3 regions of the Kitasatospora sp. NPDC093102 genome follow, and region 2 is predicted to be linked to each of the others. Evidence: riboswitches for the same ligand, from Rfam matches in the RefSeq annotation. Region 2 holds a riboswitch; each other region holds the start of a gene.
The links. A riboswitch is a leader RNA that binds a small molecule or an ion and turns the genes downstream of it on or off. The one in region 2 is predicted to bind cyclic di-AMP.
Positions count from the first base shown of each region.

Region 1: it holds a riboswitch for cyclic di-AMP, as region 2 does, so the genes downstream of both, AB0O11_RS04780 (NlpC/P60 family protein) here and AB0O11_RS11770 (glycoside hydrolase family 16 protein) in region 2, are expected to answer to the same signal.
Region 3: it holds a riboswitch for cyclic di-AMP, as region 2 does, so the genes downstream of both, AB0O11_RS25340 (transglycosylase family protein) here and AB0O11_RS11770 (glycoside hydrolase family 16 protein) in region 2, are expected to answer to the same signal.

Region 1 covers NZ_JBFBFA010000002.1:310,962-318,212, reverse strand. Annotated here, with positions in the region: gene AB0O11_RS04785 (NlpC/P60 family protein) at 1-825, opposite strand, end outside; gene AB0O11_RS04780 (NlpC/P60 family protein) at 1,054-2,178, opposite strand; cyclic di-AMP (ydaO/yuaA leader) riboswitch at 2,189-2,342, opposite strand; gene AB0O11_RS04775 (NlpC/P60 family protein) at 2,680-3,717, opposite strand; gene AB0O11_RS04770 (NYN domain-containing protein) at 3,916-5,346, opposite strand; gene AB0O11_RS04765 (hypothetical protein) at 5,483-5,746, opposite strand; gene AB0O11_RS04760 (rhomboid family intramembrane serine protease) at 5,948-6,778, shown strand; gene AB0O11_RS04755 (Lrp/AsnC ligand binding domain-containing protein) at 6,775-7,056, shown strand; gene AB0O11_RS04750 (aminotransferase class V-fold PLP-dependent enzyme) at 7,060-7,251, opposite strand, start outside.
Region 2 covers NZ_JBFBFA010000006.1:240,891-248,141, reverse strand. Annotated here, with positions in the region: partial or broken gene aceB (malate synthase A) at 1-451, opposite strand, end outside; gene AB0O11_RS11780 (IclR family transcriptional regulator) at 744-1,541, shown strand; gene AB0O11_RS11775 (hypothetical protein) at 1,716-2,453, shown strand; gene AB0O11_RS11770 (glycoside hydrolase family 16 protein) at 2,517-3,917, opposite strand; cyclic di-AMP (ydaO/yuaA leader) riboswitch at 3,919-4,096, opposite strand; gene AB0O11_RS11765 (MoaF N-terminal domain-containing protein) at 4,575-4,904, shown strand; gene AB0O11_RS11760 (alpha/beta hydrolase-fold protein) at 5,045-6,187, opposite strand; gene AB0O11_RS11755 (TetR family transcriptional regulator) at 6,446-7,066, opposite strand; gene AB0O11_RS11750 (SDR family oxidoreductase) at 7,204-7,251, shown strand, end outside.
Region 3 covers NZ_JBFBFA010000023.1:13,284-20,534, reverse strand. Annotated here, with positions in the region: gene AB0O11_RS25355 (glycoside hydrolase family 13 protein) at 1-1,323, shown strand, start outside; gene AB0O11_RS25350 (LacI family DNA-binding transcriptional regulator) at 1,349-2,368, shown strand; gene AB0O11_RS25345 (hypothetical protein) at 2,469-2,669, opposite strand; gene AB0O11_RS25340 (transglycosylase family protein) at 2,957-4,336, opposite strand; cyclic di-AMP (ydaO/yuaA leader) riboswitch at 4,323-4,487, opposite strand; gene AB0O11_RS25335 (hypothetical protein) at 4,950-5,909, opposite strand; gene AB0O11_RS25330 (DUF397 domain-containing protein) at 6,469-6,732, shown strand; gene AB0O11_RS25325 (ATP-binding protein) at 7,120-7,251, opposite strand, start outside.

The sequences.
Region 1 (7,251 bases), on a different contig from region 2:
GGCCTGCCGCCAGCTGTAGTACATCAGACCGGAGCAGTCGAACGCGTGCGGCCCGGTGGCCCCGTAGACGTACGGGGAGCCGATCATCCGCACCGCGGCCGCCAGCGCGGCGGCCCCGCGCTCGGAGGCGGGCGGGGCGGTGCCGAGGTCCAGCCGGTCGGTGCCCCGGGTGGCGCGCTGCTCGGCGTCCCGGGCGTCCTGGGCCGTCATCCGGGCCCGCTCGGTGGCGCCCAGACCGTTCAACAGCTTCTGCGCCTTGGCCAGCCGCTGCTGGATCTGCTGCTTGCTGTCGGCGAGCGAGCGGCGGGTCTGGTCGAGCTCGGCGAGCTTGCCGGCCGCCTCGGTGCGGCGCTGGTCGAGCCGGCGCTGCCGGGTGACCAGCTCGTGCAGGGTCTCCTGCTGGCGCACGGCGGCCTGGCCCAGGGTGCGGGCGCGGGCCAGGTAGCCCTCCGGGTCGGGCGAGAGGATCAGCTGGGCGGTCTGGGTCATCCCGCCGCCGCGGTACTCGGCCCCGGCCACCGTCGCCAGGTCGCCGCGCAGCTCGTTGAGCTGGTCCTGGGCGACGGCGATCTCACCCTGGAGGATCGTGGTCTCGCCCTGGAGCCGCCGCTGGGCCTCCTGCGCCGCGTTGGCCTTCTCGGACGCCTGCTCGGCCTCGTCGTACAGCTGCTCCACCTGTGCCGTGACGTCCTGGCGGTCGGACGGGTCCGGGCTGCCGGGGGCGGCCTGGGCGCTGCCTCCGGCGGCCACGCCCAGCGCGGTGGCGGCGGCCGCGGTCAGCACCAGCGCCCGGGTGAGCAGTTGGGAACGGCGGTGCACGGGCATGGCGGCAGCGGCTCCAATCCTGCGGTGCGGCCCCCGCCGCCGCACCACGACGGGCGGCCGTCGAGCGGGAGTCCGGTGGCAGACGTTAGCGAGTTCGGGCAAGCGAGTCCAAACCCCTCCCAACTCGAATATTTGACCCCTAATCGGACATCAGGTCGACCCCGCCGGAAAAGCCGCAGGCCCGGCCTTCCCTGGGGAAGACCGGGCCTGGAAGCGTCCGTGCCGGGATCAGACCCGCACGATGGAGGCCAGCGGCATGTTGGTGACCGCCTCGTAGCGCACCGACGCACCCGGCTTGGGCGCGTGCAGCACCTGGCCGTTGCCCGCGTAGATGCCGACGTGGTGGGCGTCGCTGTAGAAGATCAGCAGGTCGCCGGGCTGGGCCTGGGAGATGTCCGAACCGATCCGGGTGCCGGCCGAGGCCTGCGCCTGCGAGGTGCGCGGCAACGACACGCCGGCCTGGTTGAACGCCCAGACCATCAGGCCGGAGCAGTCGAAGGAGCCCGGGCCGGTGGCGCCCCAGACGTACGGGCTGCCGACCTTGGACGCGGCGGCCGAGAGCGCGGCGGCACCGCGCGAGCTGCCGGCGGCCACCTTCACCGGAGCGGTGGTCGTGCCGGCCGCGAGGTCGCCGCGGCTGTTGTCGCGCGAGGCGCGGTCGGCGGCGGCCTTCGCGGCGTCGAGCTTCGCGGACTCCGCCTTCAGCTGGGCCTCGGCGGCGGCCTTCTCCTCGGCCTGCTGGAGCGCCCGGCGCTCCTGCTCGGTCAGCGTGTTGAGCAGGTCCTGGGCCGCCTTCAGCTTGCCCTGGACCTCCTCCTTGGAGGCCTTCAGCTGCTGGGTGGTCGACTCCAGCTCGGCGAGCTTGCCCTGGGCCTCGTTGCGGTCCTGGTCGAGCTTGCGCTGCTGCTCCTGGAGCTCCTTCAGCTGACCCTTCTGGGTGCTGCCGGCCTGGTTCAGCGTGCCGGCCTGGCTGAGGAAGTTGTCCGGGCTGGAGGAGAACATCAGCTGGACGGTCGGGGATATGCCCCCGTTGCGGTACTGCTCGCCGGCGATCTCGGCCAGGCCGCCCTGGAGCTCGGTGACCTGGGCCTGCTGACGGGCCACCTGGTCCTGCAGGCCGGAGACCTGCTTCTCCAGCTCCTGCTGCTTGGCCTGGGCGGCGTTGTAGTTCTCGGTCGCGACCTCGGCCTGCTCGTTGAGCTGGTCGACCTGCTCCTTGACCTGTTCCTTGGTCGGCTGCGGGTCGGCGTGGGCACCGGACTGCGCGGAGAGGGCGACGGCTGCGGCAGCGACCCCGGTGAGGATCGAGACGCGGGCGCGACCGGCGGGCTTGGGACGACGATGGGACGCCACGAAGGCGGACTCCTTCTTCCTACGTCCGCCTACCGGGTGAGCTGACGGGTTCGGGCCGGAAGCATGCCCTACGGCGCCTCACGGCCGTTCCATCGGCCGACCTGGCGCCGATTCACCCCGGAGGAACGTGGTTCCCCGGCTCCGCTCCACAGCGCCCCCGACCACTGGGCTCCCCTGTCGGGCAGTCGCTTCGACCTGCCCCGCTGCCTCGCGAACTCGGCGGTAACCACCGCCGCCACCCTGGCAGGGCGATCGACAGTGCGGTGGTTCGGGGCACGACCCTAGTAACTGAACCGTGATCCGTTCAAATCCTTGTCAGAAAAAAGACGGAAGATTACCCAAGTTCCTTTGTGAAAATGACCGATGGTAACCAATGGCGTACGCAAGGCTGATCGGTTCTCAGCATGTGGTCGCGAAGGAGCCGGAAACCCGAACGCCACCCCCGCACGGAGGTGGCGCTTTTCACAGGCCCCGGAGGAGCCCCTCGGGCGTGTCGGACCGTCAGACCCGGCGGATGGTGTTGATCGACATCGCGTCGGCCTTCATCACCTTCACCACGTCACCGGTGTGCGGCGCGTGGACCACCATGCCGTTGCCGATGTACATCCCGACGTGGTGCATGTCGTTGCCGTAGATCACCAGGTCGCCCGGCTGGGCCTGGTCCAGCGAGGGCACCCGGGTGCCGTAGTGGCCCTGCTCCTGCGAGGTGCGCGGCAGCGAGACGCCGGCCTGCCCGTACGCCCAGACCATCAGGCCCGAGCAGTCGAAGGTGGTCGACCCGGTGGCGCCCCACACGTACGGCGAGCCCTGCTTGCTCATCGCCTTGGCCATCGCCACGGCCGCGTAGCCGCTGGCCGGCGGCAGACTGCTGAGGTCGACCCGGTCGCTGCCGCGCGAGGCGCGGTCGTCCTGTGCCTGCTGGGCCCGCAGCGCGGCGCGGTCGGCGGCGCTCAGCGAGTTCAGCAGGTCCTGGGCGGCCTTCAGCTTGGTGTTGACGTCCGCCTTGGCCTGGTTCAGGTCCTTGGTGGTGGTGTCCAGCGAGGCGAGCACGGCGGCCGCCTCGGCCTTCTCCTGGTCCAGCCGGCGCTGCTGGTCCAGCAGTCCCTTGAGCGCCTCGGCCTGGCTGGTGCTGGCCTGCTGGACGGTGGAGGCCTTCTCCAGGTAGCCGGACGGGTCGGAGGAGAGCATCAGCTGGACGGACGGGTCGATGCCGCCCATGCGGTACTGCTCGCCCGCCACCTCGGCGAGACCACCCTGGAGCTGGGTCATCTGCTCCTGGCTGCGGGCCACCTGGTCCTGAAGCTGGTCGGCCTGCTTGCGCAGCTGGTCCGCCCGCTCCTTGGCGCCGTTGTACTTCTCAGCCGCCTGCTCCTGCTCCTCCTGGAGCTGGTCGATCTGCGCCTTGACGTCCGATTTGTTCGGCTGCGGTGCGGCGTGCGCGGCCACCTGGGCGGAGAGGGCGACCGCGGTCGCAGCGGCAGCGGTGAGCACGGAGATCCGCGCGCGGCTCGGCTGCTTGGGACGGCGGTGGGAGGCCAAGGGACCGGCTCCTTCTTTCCTCGGACTCACCTGATGGGATGAGATTCCTAAAAATAGGTTTGACGCCAGACCCTAGTGAAGATCTATCCGTTTTACCACTCCCCCGAAGGCGTGAACTCCGGCTTTCACTCTGACTTCACGAAAGCCGCGCACCGCCTCGGAACCGCGCCTGACCAGGCATCACGCGGCTTGGTGGGGTCAGGGCCGGGCCAGCCGGTTCAGCAGCAGCACCGACGCCACGGGGCGCGCGCCCGCCTTCCGCACGCCCTCCGCGACCTCCCGGTCGGTGGACACCACCACCACCGGGCGGCCCTGCGGCTCGGCCCGCACCAGGCGGCGGATCAGCTCGTCGGCCGTCTCCCCCGTCCGGCTGAACCGCACCCGGACCCCGCGCGGCGGCGCCATGATCACCGGGACGTCCAGGTCCTGCCCGTCGAACACGCAGGTGACCTCCGCCTGGGTGCGCTGGGCCAGCATCGCCAACCCGCCCAGCAGCCGGATCCGCTGCTGCTCCAGCGGCAGCGTCGGATAACCGGTCTTGGTCACGTTGTAGCCGTCCACCACCAGGTGCACCTGAGGAATCGCCAGCAGCTGGTCCAACAGCGCCGGATCGTCCTCGGCCAGCCCACGCCGGGCCACGTCGTGCGGGGAGGCCGCCCCCGGCACCACCGCCTCCACCAGGTCCGCCGGGCGGATCTGGGAGACCGGCAGCGCCAGCTCCCGCTGGAGCCCCTGGGCCGACTGCAGCACGGCGTCCAGCAGCAGCCGCAGCCGCATGTCCTCGACACTGCGCCCCTCGCGGGCCGACCGGCGGCCCTGCTCGACCGCGTTCTCCAGTTCGGCGACCCGGTGCCTGAGCCTGCGCGCCTCGGTCTCGGCCGCGCCGCGCTCGGCCGCGGCCTGCGCCTTCACGGCCTCCAGCTCGCCGGTCACCCGGCGCGTCTCGGCCTGCGCCCGGCGGGTGTCGCTCTCCAGCGACCGCACCTTCTTGCGCAGCGACTCGGCCTCCTTGCGGACGCCCTCGGACTCGGCCCGCTGCCGGTCCAGGTCCGCCCGCGCGGAGGCCCGCACCTCGGCCAGCTCGGCCTGCAGCTTCTCCACCAGCCGGGCCGCCTCCGCGGCCGCGTCCTCGGCGCCGGCCCGCTCGGCCTCCTCACCGGCCTCGGTCACCAGCCGGCTCCAGCCCGGCGAACGCACCAGGTAGGCGGCGGCCGCGACGTCCATCGGATCGGCCGCACCCGGGGCGGTGCCCGACTCCAGCGCCCTCACCAGGTCCGGCTGTCCCAGGCGAAGCCGCTCCGCTATCCGCACCCGGAAGGCCGGTTCCGCCTCCAGCGCCGCCGCCAGCGCGGTGGCCGCGTACTTGGCCCGTCGCGCCGGGGTGAACTTGACGTACTGGCGCAGGCCCTGGGGGAGCTCGGCCGACGGCAGCCCGCCGAGCGCGTCCGAGGCCAGCCCGACCACGCGCCGGCGCACGCCCTCGGGCAGCGGCCGTTCGAGCTTCTCGGCAGCGCGCTCCGCCGTGGGCTCGGAGGGGTCGTTCGCCGCCCCCGCCGCCTCGGCCCAGGCCTCGGCCGCAGCGGGCTGAAGCCCCTGGGCTTCGCCGGGCTCCTTCGCTGCGTCCACCACGTCCTCGGCTCCGATCCTGGTCCAGCGGGCACGGCCGCTGCCGCCCCTGTCGTCACGCTCCGTGCGTCTTGTTTCTGTATTGTCCCGTGCGGCACGGGCGGGTGCGCCGCGCACCCACCCGTCGCACCGGCGGGGATCAGCCCTGCTCGGTGGGGTCCTGGCCCCCCTCGGCGCCCGGCCGGGCCACCAGCTCGACCTGGTCCACCGCGTTGCACCAACGGCAGCGCACCGACTCGACGGTCTCGCTCAGCACCTCGGTCTCCTCGACCTTGGACTCGCCGGCCAGGTCGAAGTGGAGGAACTCGGTCACCCGCGCGGTGCGGGTCACGTCGAAGCGGGTGAGGTTGCCGCACAGGGTGCAGCGCCAGCGCGTGTCGGCAGTCAGGGCGGGGACGGTCATCGGGGGTCCTCTCGGGTGGTCCCTGCATGGGCTAGGCGCTCCCCCCGGAGCCCCGGCGTCGGCGGCGGGAGGCGGGAATGCCCGCCCCAAGCCTATTGCCTGGGGCAACCGTCGCGACCACCGGTCGCTCGAACACCCGAGCTAGTCCACCTGCCGTAAACCGCCGTGTCACCCGCGGCGCCCGGAGGGATGCTTGGCCGCATGGCGCTCGCGGCCCCCGACCACACCGCCGCCCCGGGCGGCCGCCCGGCGGCGGCGACCGTCCCGGCGGTCAGCTACGCCCTGATCGCGCTGAACACCCTGGTCTTCCTGCTCGGCCCGGCCGCCGGGCTCAACCCGCTGTACGGCACCGGCCAGGCCCAGGTCTGCGCGGAGCAGCGGTACGAGCAGCGCTGGGGTGCCGTCCCGGCCGAGGTGCTGGCCGGGCGGCCGCTGACCGCCGAACAGCTCGCCGAGGCCCACGACCCGGTCCCCGGCTGCCCGACCACCCCGACCCCGGGCAAGCACCCGGCCCTGTCCGTCCTCACCGGGCTCTTCCTGCACGCCGGCTGGCTGCACCTGCTGGGGAACCTGCTCTTCCTCCAGGTCTTCGGCCCCACCGTCGAACGGCGGCTGGGCCGGGCCCGGTACGCCGTCTTCTACCTGGCCGCCGGCAGCCTGACCACGTACGGCTTCGCACTCGCCGAGGCGCACTCGCCGAACTCCACCCGGGTGCTCATCGGCGCCTCCGGGGCGATCTCCGCCGCCCTCGGCGCCTACCTGCGCCTCCACCCCCGGGCCCGGGTGACCACCCTCGTCCCGCTGCTGCTCTTCCTGCCGCTGCGCTTCCCCTCCTGGCTGGTGCTCGGCCTCTGGTTCGCCCTCCAGTGGTGGTCGATGCACTCGGCCGGCCCGGGAGTGGCCTACCTGGTCCATGTGATCGGCTTCTCGGCCGGGTTCCTCTACGCCTGCACCGTGGTCCGCCACCCCCCGCGACGACCGGGCCGACGCCCGATACGCTGGCGGCACCCCACAAAGGAGCTCGAACTGTGATCACCGCCATCGTCCTGATCAAGACCAGTGTCGACCGCATCCCGGAGATCGCCGAGTCCATCGCCGCCATCGAGGGCGTGAGCGAGGTCTACTCGGTGACCGGGGGTTACAACCTGGTGGCGATGGTGCGGGTGCGCCGGCACGACGACCTGGCCGAGGTCATCCCGGGCCGGCTCAACAAGGTCCCGGGTGTGGCCCACACCGAGACCCAGATCGCCTTCCGCACCTACTCCCAGCACGACCTGGAAGCCGCCTTCGCCCTCGGCCTGGACGAGTAGCGATCAGCCCTCACGCCGACCCCGGTCGATCTGCGCGGTCGCGACGCAGCGCCCGCCCTCGTTGCGGTAGTTCCAGGCCGCGCCGTCCGTGACCAGCTCCCGGACGGCGGTCAGGAAGCGGTCCACGTGCTCGTCCGGCGTCCCGGCGCCGAAGCTCACCCGGATCGCGTTCAGGCTGCGCTCGCCCGGCAGGGA
Region 2 (7,251 bases):
CGGTGGCCAGCTCGGCGGCGGGCTTGAGGGTGTAGGCCTTCCCCGCCTCGCTGGTGAAGTCGATCCGGCCCTCGAAGGCGTCGATCAGATTGACCTGGCCGCTGACCACGTTCTCCCAGGTCGGGGAGGTGGCGTCCTCGAAGTCGGCGAGCCAGATCCTCGCCCCGGAGTTGAGCGCGTTGACGACCATCTTGCGATCGGTCGGGCCGGTGATCTCGACCCGGCGGTCCTGGAGCGCACGGGGCGCCTCGGCGACCTTCCAGTCCCCGGCCCGGATCTCGGCGGTCTCGGGGAGGAAGTCCAGCGTGCCGGCGGCGGCGATCTCGGCACGGCGGCTCCCCCGCCTGGCCAGCAGCTCCTGCCTGCGCCCCTCGAAGGCGCGATGGAGCCCGCCGACGAAGGCGATCGCCTCCGGCGTGAGCACCTCCTCCGCCCGGTGGACGCGAGGACCGGCGACAGTGACGACCGGAGCGGCGAGAGAGGAGGCGGTTGGGGGTACCCCCGGCCGGAGGCTGGGGGAGGGCCCCTGATCTGCAGCCATGAGCAGGACACTCCTAAGACGGTTGAGCCTGGCGAGGGGAGCTCCGGTGGGAGGTTCCTCGGGGAACTTCCTCGATCGGAACCCGCCTGTCGGCGAGTTCGATTCTGTAAGGTGGAGACTAGTTTCCGCGATACAGAATTTCAACGGTTTGTTGAAGAGGTCGCCGGGACTCTACTCCTCCCCGACAGCGAAGGGAACGCCGGTGGTTGCGACCCCCGACCCAGCATCGACGACAGGCGCCGACCGCACGGGCGGCGGCGTACAGTCCGTCGAACGCGCCTTCCAACTCCTGGAGGCGCTGGCCGACTCCGGCGGTGTGGCCACCCTCAGCGAGCTCTCCACCAGTTCCGGCCTCCCGATGCCGACCATCCACCGACTGGTTCGTACCCTCGTCCAGCAGGGCTATGTCCGCCAGGACACTGCGCGCCGCTACACCTTGGGCCCCCGGCTGATCCGCCTCGGCGAAACGGCCGGCCGGCTGCTCGGCAGCTGGGCCCGCCCGTACCTGGCCGAACTCATGGAGGCCACCGGCGAGACCGCCAACCTGGCGGTGCTGGAGGGTGGCGAGGTGGTGTACGTCGGCCAGGTCCAGTCGCGCCGCTCGATGCGGATGTTCACCGAGGTCGGCCGACGGGTGCAGCCGCACTGCACCGGCGTCGGCAAGGCGCTGCTCGCCCAGCTGCCCGAGGACGAGGCCCGCGCCGCCCTCGGCCCCAACCCGCTGCCCGCGCACACCGAGTACACGGTCACCGACCCGCAGGAGTTGATGCGCCAGCTCGTCGAGGCGCGCGAGCGCGGCTACGTGGTCGACGACCAGGAGCAGGAGATCGGCGTCCGCTGCATCGCGCTCGCCGTCCCGGGCGCGCCGACACCCACGGCGCTCTCGGTCTCCGGCCCGGAGGCTCGCATCCGGGCCCTGGAGGGGCAGGCCGGGGCCGCCTCACTGGTCCCGGTGATGCACCGGATCGCGACCCGGCTGGGGCAGGTCCTCGCCCCCTGACACCCCGTCAACCCCCCTTGTCGGACCACCGGGTCGGGGCGGCGCGCCGCTTCATCCGTTCGGGCGGACGACGGGCGGGTTGCCCCCGGGCTCCGATGCCGGCTCCGCCACCCTGGTGCCGACGCCGCCCGCGACGGCGCGGACGGCCGGGACGCGAGGGCAGGGTGAGCGGGGATGGAGCAGCAGCACCGGGACGTTCGGGGCGGTGAGGCACCGGGCGGCCACGTACCGGGCAGTGACGTGCGGAGCGGTGGCGCACGGCCTGCCGCGAGAGACCGGGGGTTCGGCGGGGCCGCACTGGTCGCCGCCCTGGCGGCGGGATGCGCGGTGACGGTGCTGGCCACCGACCCGTCCTGGGCGCTGCGGCAGCCCGAGCCCCGGCCCGCGGTGGAGGTCGTCGCGACGGGCGCGTCCGGGGTGTCCACCTTGCCCGCCCCGGCGAAGCCCGGAGCAGCGACGGGCACAGGACCCGAGGCCTCCACGCTGCCCGCGCCGGCCGCCGCTCGCTCGTCCGACTCCGACCTGGAGGTGGTCCGGACCGCCCCGGACCCGGCCACCCCCGGCGGCACCACCACCGTCCGCGCCTTCGTCGGCAACGGGGGCCCGGACACCACCGCCTCCCCCTTCACGGTCGTGGTCACCCTGCCGGAGGGCGTCAGCCCGGAGGGCCCGTACTTCCCTTCCGACTGCCGGGTGCTGGGCCACCGCCGCATCGTGCGGTGCGTGTTCGGGCCCGGACTGCGGGAGGGGCGCAGCGCGACCGCCCTCATCCCGGTCCGGCTCGACCCGGAGCTGCCGGCGGGCAGGCTGAGCGGCGGCTCGGTCGTGGTGCGCGGCGCGGACGACCGGAACGAGGGCAACAACCGGCAGCCGTTCGACATCACGGTGGTCGAGACGACTGCCGCCTCCTGAGTCACGCCGTCCTGCCGGTGGGGCCGGCCCGACCGGCGGGACCGTCCTGCCCGTGGCCCGGTCCTACCGGTAGACGCGGACGTAGTCGGCGGCGAAGGTGATCGGGGCGGTCCCCTGCGGCGCGGGGTGGTACTGCCCCGCGCACACCGAGAGGTTGAGGATCAGGTGCGCCGACCAGTTGGCGCCGACGCCCTTTCCGTCCGAGAAGACCTTGACGCCGTTGACGTACCAGTCCACCGAGTCGGCGCCGTAGTACGTGCCGATGGTCACCCACCGGTCCTTCGCGATGGCGCTCGCGTCGGTGTGGTACCTCGCGTTGCCCGGGTTGACGTGGTTGGTCAGCTCCAGCAGGTTCGGGTTGTCGGGGTGGTACTCGAAGGAGTCGACCTCGCCGTTGCCGTTCTTCCAGGTCCACAGGGCCGGCCAGGCGCCGCTGCCGGCGGGCAGCTTGACCCGGGTCTCGGCGTAGTCGCCGGTCCTGACCTGGAAGCCCTCGTTGGAGCCCTCGGTGGTCAGGAACCCGGTGTTCCAGGACTGCTTGCCGTTCTCCAGGACCGGCCCGCCGGGCGTGGCGGTGAAGGTGGCGACCCCGTCGGCGACGCTGACGTTGTTCCTGTTCAGCCAGTCGAGCTTGCTGTCGCCCGGGTTGTGGTTGCCGTACTTGTACGCGGTGCTCTTGTCGCCGACCCAGCGCCGGCCCCAGCTGATCGCACCGTTGAACTCGTCCGACCAGGTCAGCGACTTGCCGGCGACCGGGGAGGACGGCGCCGGGGCGCTCGGGCTCGGGGTGGCGCTCGGGGTCGACGTGGTCGTCGGGCTCGACGTGGTCGCGGTGGTCGCGGTGGTCGCGGTGGTCGCGGTGGTCGCGGTGGTCGCGGTCGGCTTGGCCGTCGGGGTCGGCTTGGCGGTCGAGGTCGGGGCCGGCGTCGGCGTCGGGGTCGGGGTCGGGGTCGGAGTAGACGCCCCGGCGGCGGAGACGACCAGCTGCTGCGAGGGCAGGTTGTGCCAGGCGCCGCCGAGGTCCTGCCAGAAGCCGAACTGGGTGTACGTCCCGGCGGGCAGGGCGCGCGCACCGCTGGTGAAGTCGACCCCGCTCGGGCAGATCCGCACGTCGGAGGCGTTGCCGGGGAAGTCGAGGTTGTTGCCGCGCGCGTCGCGCACGCCCACACCGACGGTCTTCGCGGTGAAGCAGGCCGAGGAGTGCAGGCCGAGCGAGGCGGTGGCGGCCCTGCCCGCGACCATGGTGGCGGGGCCGAGCCGGTCCTGGGTGACGGCCGGCGCGATGACGGCCTGGGCACCGGTGACCGCCGACAGGCCGAGCAGCCCGGCGCCGCTGATGGCGAACGCCCCGGTGGCGGCGAGGGCGGCGTTGCGTCCGCGGTGGGACGGACGGGCGTGGCGCGGTCCACGGCGTCGGGCGGCCGCGGGCGCCGGCCGGTGCGTCGAGCTGGCAGGCTTGGGCATGGGGTGACCTCTGCGACGCCTGCGAGGTGAGTTGTCGGGTTCGGGCTGAGGTCGCCCGGCCGCCTGCGGAGCGGCTTCACCCCTGGCCGCGGCCCGTACGCCGTGGCGTGGTGTACGGGCCGGGCGCTGACCGTGGTTCCCCCGCTCCCGTCCGCTGTGGTGCTCGGCGACCCGCCAGCGGGTGGACAGGATTCGGCGTCCCGGCGGCGGGGTCCGCGAGGGCGGACGACCGTTGCAGGCTAGGTGGGTCGTACGTGTGCGGACAACTCGGCCGGGCGGGTTGTCGCGCAGCTCACAGTGGTGTCGATCAACGACGCTGCGTGGCAGTCGAGTTGATCAATTTCCGGGAGCGGGAGGGCCAAGGCGGGCCAGGCGGCGCGGTGGTGTCCACCCCGTACTGCGCGGTGTACGCGCCGCAGCAGGTCGGTGTGTGGGGGTGCGTCTCATGGCCGGACGGCAGAACCGGCGCGCGCTCCCGCCCATGTGCCGGTCGCACATCCGGGCGGCCGCGTGGTGGCGGACCGTACCGTGGCGAGCGCCTGACCGAGTGGGCCCGGTCGGATAAATTGGAAGCCTGACATCAGCCGCTGTGCACAAGAGCGGCGAGCCCGACCGGATGCTCGCCACGACCGAACAGGAACGAGGACCCGCCCCACCATGACCGCGCCCCTGCCCGCCTTCGCCGGCCGTACCTACCTCTTCCGGGCCGACAACGGCGCGGCCTTCCGCAACACCTACTCGGCCGACGGCACGCGGCTGCGCTGGGAGGGCCTCGGCGAGTCCGCGGGCCAGTGGGAGGACGTGCGGCTGCACGTCGCCGAGGTCGCGCCGGAGATCTACTTCGTCAGCTGGACGGAGCAGAGCGGGATCACCGTCAGCCACGTGATGGACCTCGGCAGGCTGACGGTGCGGGCCTTCTGGACCTTCGAGGGCGAGGGCGGCCGGGTCGGCGAGCTGCACACCGGGACGCTGGAGCGGGTGGCCTGAGCGGCGGGACCGCTGGGCGGGATCCGTACGGCTCGTGAACGACCGAACCCCCGGGCCGTGGCCCCGGGGGTTCGGTCTTCTGCCCAGCCTGTTCGGATGGTCCGGGCGGTCCGGGCAGTTGGTTCTGGTGCCGCTCCCCGTCAGACGGTCTGGTTCGGCACCTTGAGGTGCTGGGACAGCCACTCCAGCGAGGAGGGCAGCAGGGCGCTCCAGGTCTCGAAGTTGTGGCCGCCGTTCTCCAGCATGCTGTACGAGACCTTCATCGGGCTCTGCGCCGCGTCGACGAAGGCCTCGGTCTCCTGCCGGTAGTTGCCGTCGCCCTTCTTGGTCCCGGCCAGCAGCACGGACACCTTGGGCTGCGGCAGGTTCTTCAGCCGCCACAACAGGTTGGCCTCGTCGCGGCGCTGCTTGCTGCCGCCGAACAGGTCGCCCGTGGTCGGGTCGTCGGCGGCGTCGTAGTAGGCGGAGAGGGCGACGGCGGTCGGGAAGACGTCCGGGTGGCGCATGGCCAGCTTGAGCGCGCAGTAGCCGCCGGTCGAGTTGCCCATGAAGGCCCAGGCCTGCGGGTCGCTGGAGACCCGGAAGCTGGCCTGGATCGCCGAGGGCACGTCCTTGGTGAAGTAGGTGTCGGACTGCGGGCCGTTCGGGACGTCCTCACACTCGGTGTCCTGCGGCAACGCGGGCGAGGGACGCACCAGGACCATGACGGTCGGCTGCATCCGCCCTTCCTGCAGCAGCTTGAGCGCGGCACCCGGGTAGTTGAAGCGGGTGATCAGGTTCTCGGCGATTCCTGGGAATCCGGTGCTGACGATCACGGCCGGGAACTGCTTCTGGGCGTACTCCGGCTGGAAGTACTGCGGGGGCAGGTAGACGTAGCCCTCGGTGGACAGCCTGCTGACCGCGCCGTCGATCCGGACCTTGCGGATCTCGCCGGACTGGCCGGGCTCGCGGCCCATCGCGCCACCGCCCTTGACCGCGGCCTGCCCCATCGTCTCCACCATCAGCCGGCCGGAGGCGTCCGCCTTGTTGTGGATGACCACGGGGCCGGTGTCGCCGGTACCCAGCAGGTCGTCCCAACTGCTGTAGAAGGCGAAGTAGTTGTTCGCGACCAGGCCGAGCGCGGCGAGTACCGCGAGCTGGGTGGCGAGCAGCGCGCCGATCCGGCCGAGCACCGCCTGCCAGGTCCTCTTCGCGAGTCTGGGCCACAACCAGACCGTGCCGACCATCATCACGACCGCGATCAGTGCGGTCAGCGCCAGCACCTTGTGGCTCGTCAGACCCATGTCCTTCTTGCTCCCACGCCTCGAACTCCAGTCCCCTCCGCTGGGGACATCCGAGGAGGCCACCCCGGTTCCCCCGCCGGGGCGCGAGGACCAACCCTAACGCCAGCTGGGAGGACGCCGATCGCGGCTGGGAGGTTGCGGGGAGCAGGCCAGACGAATGACAACTTTCAGATGACAGATTTCGAAATCTGTCATCTGAAAGTTGTCACCTGTCGCGGGCCGCCACCGCCCACGCCGCCGGCCGGGAACAGGCCGGGCTCAGCCCACCCGCTCCCAGAGCCGCAGCCCCGCCGTGAGTTCGCGCATGCAGCGCGCACCGAGGTCTCGCGGGGAGCCCGGACCGGCGAGGGGCGCGTCGGAGGAGGCCCACTGCTCCAGGGCCACCCGGATCGCCGCGGTCGCGGCGGCGGCGGCCAGCCGGATCTCCAGCGGATCGGTGTCGTCCGGGAAGCGCTCGGCGAGGGCGGCCCGCAGCCTCTCCTCCGAGTCGGCGTGGACGCGCTGCCAGGTGGCGTTCAGCCTCGGGTCGCGCAGCAGACCGCGGGCCCACTGCATCATCTCGGCCCGCGCCTCGTCGGCCGGGGTCAGCGAAGCGGCCGCCGCGCGTTCCAGCGCCTCCCGGGGCGGCAGGTCCGCCGGGCTCGCCACGAACAGCTCCACCCACTCCTGCCCACCCGCCGCGAGCAGCGGGGCGACGGCATCCTCCTTGACGGAGAAGTACCGGTAGAAGGTGCGCAGCGAGATGCCCGCGGCGAGAGCGACCTCCTCGGCGGTGGTCGCCTCCGCTCCCCGCTCCGCGAAGAGCGCGGCGGCGGCACGGGCGATCTCCAGTCGAGTGGCCTCACGGCGGCGCTGGGTCAGGGTCGGGCGTCCGGTCACGGGACCAGCCTACGCGGGCGGATGCCAAGGAGGCACGTTGCGACGGAGCGGCACGATGAGACTTTTTGGCACAGCGTGCCATCAGGGCGTACCGTGTCTTTTGAGGTCGAGAGACCACGAACGAACGGAGTACCACCATGGAGCGCTTCAGCGGACGGAACGTCCTGATCACCGGCGGCGGCTCG
Region 3 (7,251 bases), on a different contig from region 2:
TCCTCGGACCAGCACGAGTGGTTCCAGCGCGCCCTGCGCGAGGGCCCCGGCTCCCCGCTGCGCGACCGCTACCACTTCTGCCCCGGCAAGGGTGAGCAGGGCGAACTGCCGCCCAACGACTGGGAGTCCATCTTCGGCGGCCCGGCCTGGACCCGCACCGAGAACCCGGACGGCACCCCCGGCGACTGGTACCTGCACCTGTTCGCCCCGGAGCAGCCCGACTTCAACTGGGAGAACCCGGCGGTCGCCGACGAGTTCCGTTCGATCCTGCGGTTCTGGCTCGACATGGGCGTGGACGGCTTCCGCATCGACGTTGCCCACGGCCTGGTCAAGGCCCCCGGCCTGCCCGACCTCGGAGGCGCCGACCAGCTCAAGCTGCTCGGCAACGACGTCATGCCGTTCTTCGACCAGGACGGCGTGCACGAGATCTACCGCAGCTGGCGCAAGATCCTCGACGAGTACCCGGGGCAGCGGATCGGCGTCGCCGAGGCCTGGACCCCGACCGTCCAGCGCACCGCCAACTACGTCCGCCCCGACGAGCTGCACCAGGCCTTCAACTTCCAGTACCTGGGCACCGATTGGGAGGCCACCGCGCTGCGCGAGGTGATCGACCTCTCGCTCGACTCGATGCGCCCGGTCGACGCCCCCACCACCTGGGTGCTGTCCAACCACGATGTCACCCGGCACGCCACCCGGTTCGCCAACGAGCCCGGCCTCGGCACCCAGATCCGCACTCCCGGCGACCGCGAACTCGGCCTGCGCCGCGCCCGCGCCGCCACCCTGCTGATGCTCGCGCTGCCCGGCTCGGCGTACGTCTACCAGGGCGAGGAACTCGGCCTGCCGGACGTCACCGACCTGCCCGACGAGGTCCGCCAGGACCCGTCCTTCTTCCGCCAGGCGGGTCAGGACGGCTACCGCGACGGCTGCCGCGTCCCGATCCCGTGGTCCGGCACCGAGGCCCCGTACGGCTTCGGACCGGTGGCCGGCGGGCCGTCCTGGCTGCCGCAGCCGACCGAGTGGGCCGAGCTGAGCGTCGAGGCGCAGACCGGGGACCCGACCTCCACCCTGGAGCTCTACCGCAGTGCGCTGGCCGTCCGCCGGGCGCAGTCCGACCTCGGCGCCGGCACCGGCGTCGAGTGGCTGGAGAGCCCCGAGGGCACCCTGGCGTTCCGTCGCGGCGCCTTCGTCTGCACCGTGAACACCACCGGCGAGCCGGTGCGGATCGCGGCCCCGGGCACGCTGTTGCTGGCCTCGGCGGACCTCGTGGTGGACGGCGGCGAGACGGTGCTCGCCCCGGACAGCACCGGCTGGTGGGCGGTCTGACGTGGTTGGAATAGGCTCTGGGACCGTGACTACGGCGCGACTCTCAGACATCGCGGCGCAGGCGGGGGTCAGTGAAGCCACCGTCTCCCGCGTGCTCAACGGCAAGGCGAACGTTTCCGCCGCCACCCGGCAGACCGTGCTGGCGGCGCTCGACGTGCTCGGGTACGAGCGGCCGACCCGCCTTCGCCAGCGCAGCGCCGGGCTGATCGGACTGATCACGCCGGAGCTGAGCAACCCGATCTTCCCCGCGCTGGCCCAGGTGATCGAGCAGGTGCTCAGCCGGCACGGCTACACCCCGGTGCTGTGCACCCAGACGCCGGGCGGGTCCACCGAGGACGAACTGGTGGAGATGCTGGTGGACCGGGGCGTGGCGGGCATCGTCTTCGTCTCCGGGCTGCACGCCGACAGCACCGCCGACCACGACCGCTACGCCCGGCTGGCCGGGCGCGGGGTGCCGTTCGTGCTGATCAACGGCTACAGCGAGAAGATCGACGCGCCGTTCATCTCGCCGGACGACCGGGCCGCGATGTGGATGGCCGTCCAGCACCTGGCCGAGCTCGGGCACGAGCGGATCGGGCTGGCCGTCGGTCAGCGCCGGTACGTGCCGGTGCTGCGCAAGATCGAGGGCTTCACGGCGGCGATGTGCGAGGTGCTCGGACGCACCCGGGAGGAGGCCGAGAACCTCGTCCACCACACGCTGTTCAGCGTGGAGGGCGGGCACGCGGCGGCCGGCGCGCTGCTCGACAAGGGCTGCACGGCGATCGTCTGCGGGAGCGACATGATGGCGCTCGGGGCGATCCGGGCGGTGCGGCAGCGCGGGCTGTCGGTGCCGCAGGACGTGTCGGTGGTCGGCTTCGACGACTCGCCGCTGATCGCCTTCACCGAGCCGCCGTTGACCACGATCCGCCAGCCGGTCGAGGCGATGGCCACGACGGCGGTGGACGCGTTGCTGGAGGAGGTCGGCGGAAACGCGGCCCAGCGCGGCGAGTTCATGTTCCAGCCGGAGCTGGTGATGCGCGGGTCCACCGGGGCCTGCGCACGCTGAGCCCCGGCTGCCACGGCCTAACGAACGGGCCCCGGAGGGCGGTTGCTCTCCGGGGCCCGTTCGGCGTGCGCGCGGTCGGCCGTCGCGGGCCGTCCGGCGGTCAGCCCTCCTGGGTGGTGGGGCGGTCGACGGTCAGACGGTGTCCGTCGGCGGCCTCGCCGGTACGGGTTTCGGTGCGGCGGCCGCGGGCCAGGTAGTCGCGCAGGACCAGTTCGACGGCGTCCTGGGGGTTCTTGGTACCGGAGAGCATCATCGCGTCGATCGCGAGGTTCGCGTCGAGGGTGACGGTGACCTGGGCCATGTGACTCCTCCTCGGGTGCAGAGCAGCAGCATGCCCGTTGGGGCGGGGATTCACCACGGGATATGGCGGAACCGCCGGAGGGGGCCCCGGGACCGTCGGCGGGAACGCCGGAACCCCCGGGGAGGAGCGACCAGACTCTCCCCGGGGGTGGTGGGCGGTCAGTGTTCGGATGACGACCTGCGGGCAACAGATGACAGATGTTGAAATCTGTTACCTGTTATCTGCTGTTCGTCATCCGTCGGCTGTCACCGGCTGTCACCGGCAGCCCGCAGGCCGTTGCTCCGTCCTCAGACCCGGCCGGCGAAGTCCGGGGCCCAGTTGGCGATGCTCTGCTTGCGGACGCCCGAGCTCGGGTTGGCGGCCTCGACGTACTTGCCGTTGCCGACGTAGATCGCGACGTGGTAGACGCCGGAGTCCTTGCCGTTGTTGGACCAGAAGAGCAGGTCGCCGGGCTGGAGGCTGTCCAGCGAGACGTGGGTGCTGGCGGCGGCCTGGTCGGCGGCGACGCGCGGGATGGAGATGCCCGCGGCGCGCAGCGCGGCCTGGGTCAGACCGGAGCAGTCCCAGCCGCCGTTGCCGGTGCCGCCGTAGACGTACGCCTGACCGACCTTCGACTCGGCGAAGGAGACCGCGGCGGCCATGCCGCCGGTGGCGGCGGGGGTCTGGGCCTGGGCCTGGGTCTGGGTCTGCGGAGCGGGCTTGGCGGCCGGAGCCGGAGCCGGGGCCTGGGTCTGCGCGGTCGGCCGGACGTTCACTGCACCGCCGTTCGCGGACTGGCCGGGCTTCTGCGAGCGGTCGAACCAGGTGAAGTCCGAGCCGGTGGTGGAGGACTGGTCGGCCCGGGCCTGGCCGTTGCCGCCGAGGGACAGGTGCTGGCCCGGGTAGATGGTGTCCGGGCCCTCGGTCAGGGTGCCGCGGTTCAGCTCGTACAGCCGCTGCCAGCCGCCCTGCACGTTGTGCTGGTCGGCGATCGAGGACAGCCAGTCGCCCTCGACCACGGTGTAGTCCCCGCCCTGGGCCTGCTGCTGGCGCTTCTGGACCCAGTCGCTCCGGCTGCCGGAGGCGGCGGAGCCGGTGGTGGCCTGCGCGTTGTCCTGGGCAGGCGCGGCAGGCGCGGCGGGCGCGGCGGGCTTGGCGGCCGGGGCCTGGGGCTGCGCGGGCTTGGCGGTGGGCTTCGCGGCCGGAGCGGCGGGCTTGACGTTCTGCTGGGCGGGCTTGGCGGCGGACGAACCGGCGGTGGAGCCCGCCGAGGTGTCGACCGACGCGGCGGCGCCGCCCTTGGTGAGGCCCGCCTGGACGGAGCAGACCGGCCAGGCGCCGGGGCCCTGCGAGGCGAGGACCTTCTCGGCGACGGCGATCTGCTGGTCCTTGGTGGCCAGGTCGGCGCGCGCCGCGTAGGTGGTGCCGCCGAAGGCGGACCAGGTGCTGGAGGTGAACTGGAGGCCGCCGTAGAAGCCGTTGCCGGTGTTGATGCTCCAGTTGCCGCCGCTCTCGCACTGGGCGACCTTGTCCCAGGTGGCGACGGAGGCGGCGGAGGCGGTGCCGGAGGTGAGGCAGGGGACGGTGAGGCCGACGCCCGCGACGCCGAGGGCGGCGATCACGCGGTGGGTGCGGCTGGACGGACGAGTGCCGTTGGTGGGCAGCATGAAGACGCGGTCCTCTCCCACGCCTGCGAGGTGAGCTGTCGGATTCGGGCTGGAGTTGCCCGGCCGCGCGGTGGGCGCGGCTTCACCCCTAGCCCTGGACCGTTCCGGAGACCGGTCCGGGGCGACTTACCTGTGGGTCCCCCGCTCCTGCCGTGGTGTGCGTTTTCGCGATGCCAGGACATCCGACGGCAGGACTCGGCGTTGCGGATGAACCGGGTTCGTGTGGTTACGAACGGGGAGCACGTTAATCAGACTTAAGTTCAAACTGCAAATGACTGTGACGTGCATCACGGTTTATTGGGAACTGCCAAAATTGCAGCTAATCATGATCGTAAATGATCGTTTTCAGGCAATGCCATTGCGGAAATCGACAACTGGCTTCGCCTCAGGAGGAGTGTGACGGCGCGTCGAATTGCGGAACGGTGCACTCGGGAGAGTGGGGGAGTGGCCGCGATTCGCGCGCGCGGACAGGCGATCCCCATTTCCTTTCAAATGGCGCCAGAACGGACATTCCATCTCATTGCCGTTCGACTCCCCCGTACGGGACGCGCGTGGCAGGAGGGGTAGAGCGAAGGGTCCGGAACGCAAGCCGTTCCGGACCCTTCGGTGCGCGCGAACCGGCGCGCGGTGTCGACTACTGCCCGGCGGTCCCCCCGGCGGCCGCGTGGGCGCCGCGAGAGCCCTCCACGGCCCCCTCGGCCTCGGCGGCGGCCGCCGCCTCCGCCTCGGCCCGCGCCAGGTCCTCCGGGGACGGCGCGGGCAGTGCGGCCAGGTAGGTGGAGGCGATCAGCTGGCCGACCGACGGGTACGCGCCCAGCGGCGCGGCCGACGGGCAGCCGGTCTCCTCGGCGGCGGTGGCGAGCAGCTCGGAGTCCGCCTCCGGACCGATCACCAGCGGGGCCAGCGCCGGGCGCTGCGAGCCGGTGTCCTTGAGGTGGTTGACGGCCGCGGCCACCGAGCCGGGCACGTCGAGCGCGGCGGCGACGACCGGCACGGCCAGCCGGGCGGCCAGCAGCACGCCGGTGATGCCGGCCGCGGCGGCCGCGTCCTCGCCGCCGACGGTGGTCAGCACCACGCCGTCCGCGGCGGTCGCGATGGCGAACAGCCGGGCGCGGTCGGCCCGGGCCAGCCCGGCCTCGGACAGCCGGACGTGCACGGCCTCGGCCAGCAGCGGGTGCGGGCCCAGCGGGTCGGTGACGGGCGCGCCGTACTCGGCGGCGATCGCGTGAAGCTCGGTCAGGAAGCTGTGCGGGCCGGGGACCAGCGGCACCAGGACGGGCATCGGCAGCCCGGCCTCGGCGGCCAGGGTCAGCAGCTCGGACACGGTGCGGTCCTCGCCGTCGGGGCCCTCGGTGCCGCCGGCGGCGAGGTAGCCGACCGCGGTCTGGACGCCGTTCTGCTCGGTGCGGACGATCGAGAGCAGCTCCTCGACGACCGAACGGGACTCGGGCCCGGCGGTCGCGGGCACGGCGAGCACCAGGGCCGGGGCGCCGGCCGGGATCTCGGGGCGCTCGGGACGACGGTGGCGCCCCCGCGCACGGGAGCCTGGAGTGCGGACGGGCAGTGGCGCGCCCGGGATGGCTGCGGTGCTCATGCCGGAGATCGTAGGACATCGGCCCGTCCGGCTTGCAGTCGGCTGCCGTTCGGGTTTCGCGTGGCCGCCGCGCGGACTCGGTGCGTCTCCGGCGCCGGTCCGGGCGTATTGCCTACAATCCGGACATTCCTCACCCAACCCCCTGGCGGTCGCCGGTGGTTGCCTCGACGTGATCCGAGGGGTCGGGCGTTGCATCTGCGGTGCGTGAGATGTCTCACAGCATGGGGGCGGCTTGACGGAGGGTCACGGGGGTGCGACTCCCGGCATTCGAAGATCAACATTTAGCGGGGAGGCGCTCACGGCCGGTTATCGCGAGCCCGGTGATTCCATCGGCTATGTCCGTTTACGTACCGTCAGGAGAAGGGCCCGTGAAGAGTTCGGGGCTGCGGATAAAAGGCCTCGTGCACCTGCAACGTCCCGTGCTGATGCACGTGCACTGCGGCTATCATCGCGTCAAGTGAGGCGTTGTGCCGGACCGGTACGGGGCCGGTCCGTTCGTTCGGCGGTGCCGGGGGGCGCCGCGCTGGACGACAACTCCGGAGCTCTTCGGGAGATTTCTATGCACGACTCGCAGGACACGCACGGCTCGTACGACACCTACAACGGGATGGCCGCCGCCGATCTTCAGGGGGTGGTCTGGCAGAAGAGCCGGCACAGCAACTCCCAGGGCAACTGTGTCGAGTTCGCGGCCCTGCCGGGCGGCGATGTGGCGATGCGCAACTCGCGGTTCCCGGACGGTCCGGCCCTCATCTACACCCGGGCCGAGATCGCCGCCCTGCTGCTCGGGGCGAAGGACGGGGAGTTCGACCACCTGGCGGTCTGACCGGCCGCCGTGCTCCACCATCGGGGGGCCGTCGTGGGTGCCGACACCACGACGGCCTTTGTCTTTGTCTCCTGAGGATGCCTCTCGTCCGGATGCCTTTCCACCGGATGCTTCTCCTCCGGCGGCCACTTTCCCGGACACCTCTTTCCCGGACACCTCTTTTCCGGACACCTCTTTTCCGGACACCTCTTTTCCGGAGACCTCCTCCGGTCCGGATCCGCCCGGCCGCCCTGAGCCGCTCGCGGGTCCGAGGCGCCGGGAGGCCTCGGCGGGGCCTGGTGGAAGGGCCCGGGGTGTGGTCCTCCCGGGGCTGCCCTCGGCCGGCCGCGCGCCGTGTGGCGCAGGGTCCGTGCTGGGCGCGGGGCCCGTCCTGGCACCGTTGCAGTACTAGGCCGAGCGCCGATGCCGCCCGCCGACGTCGACGGGGCCGTCGAGCGGTGAGCGGCCGCGGAGTTCGGGGTGTCCGTCCAGCGGGGAGCCGCCGACCGCCTCCGCCTCGAACATCGCCCAGACCACCTT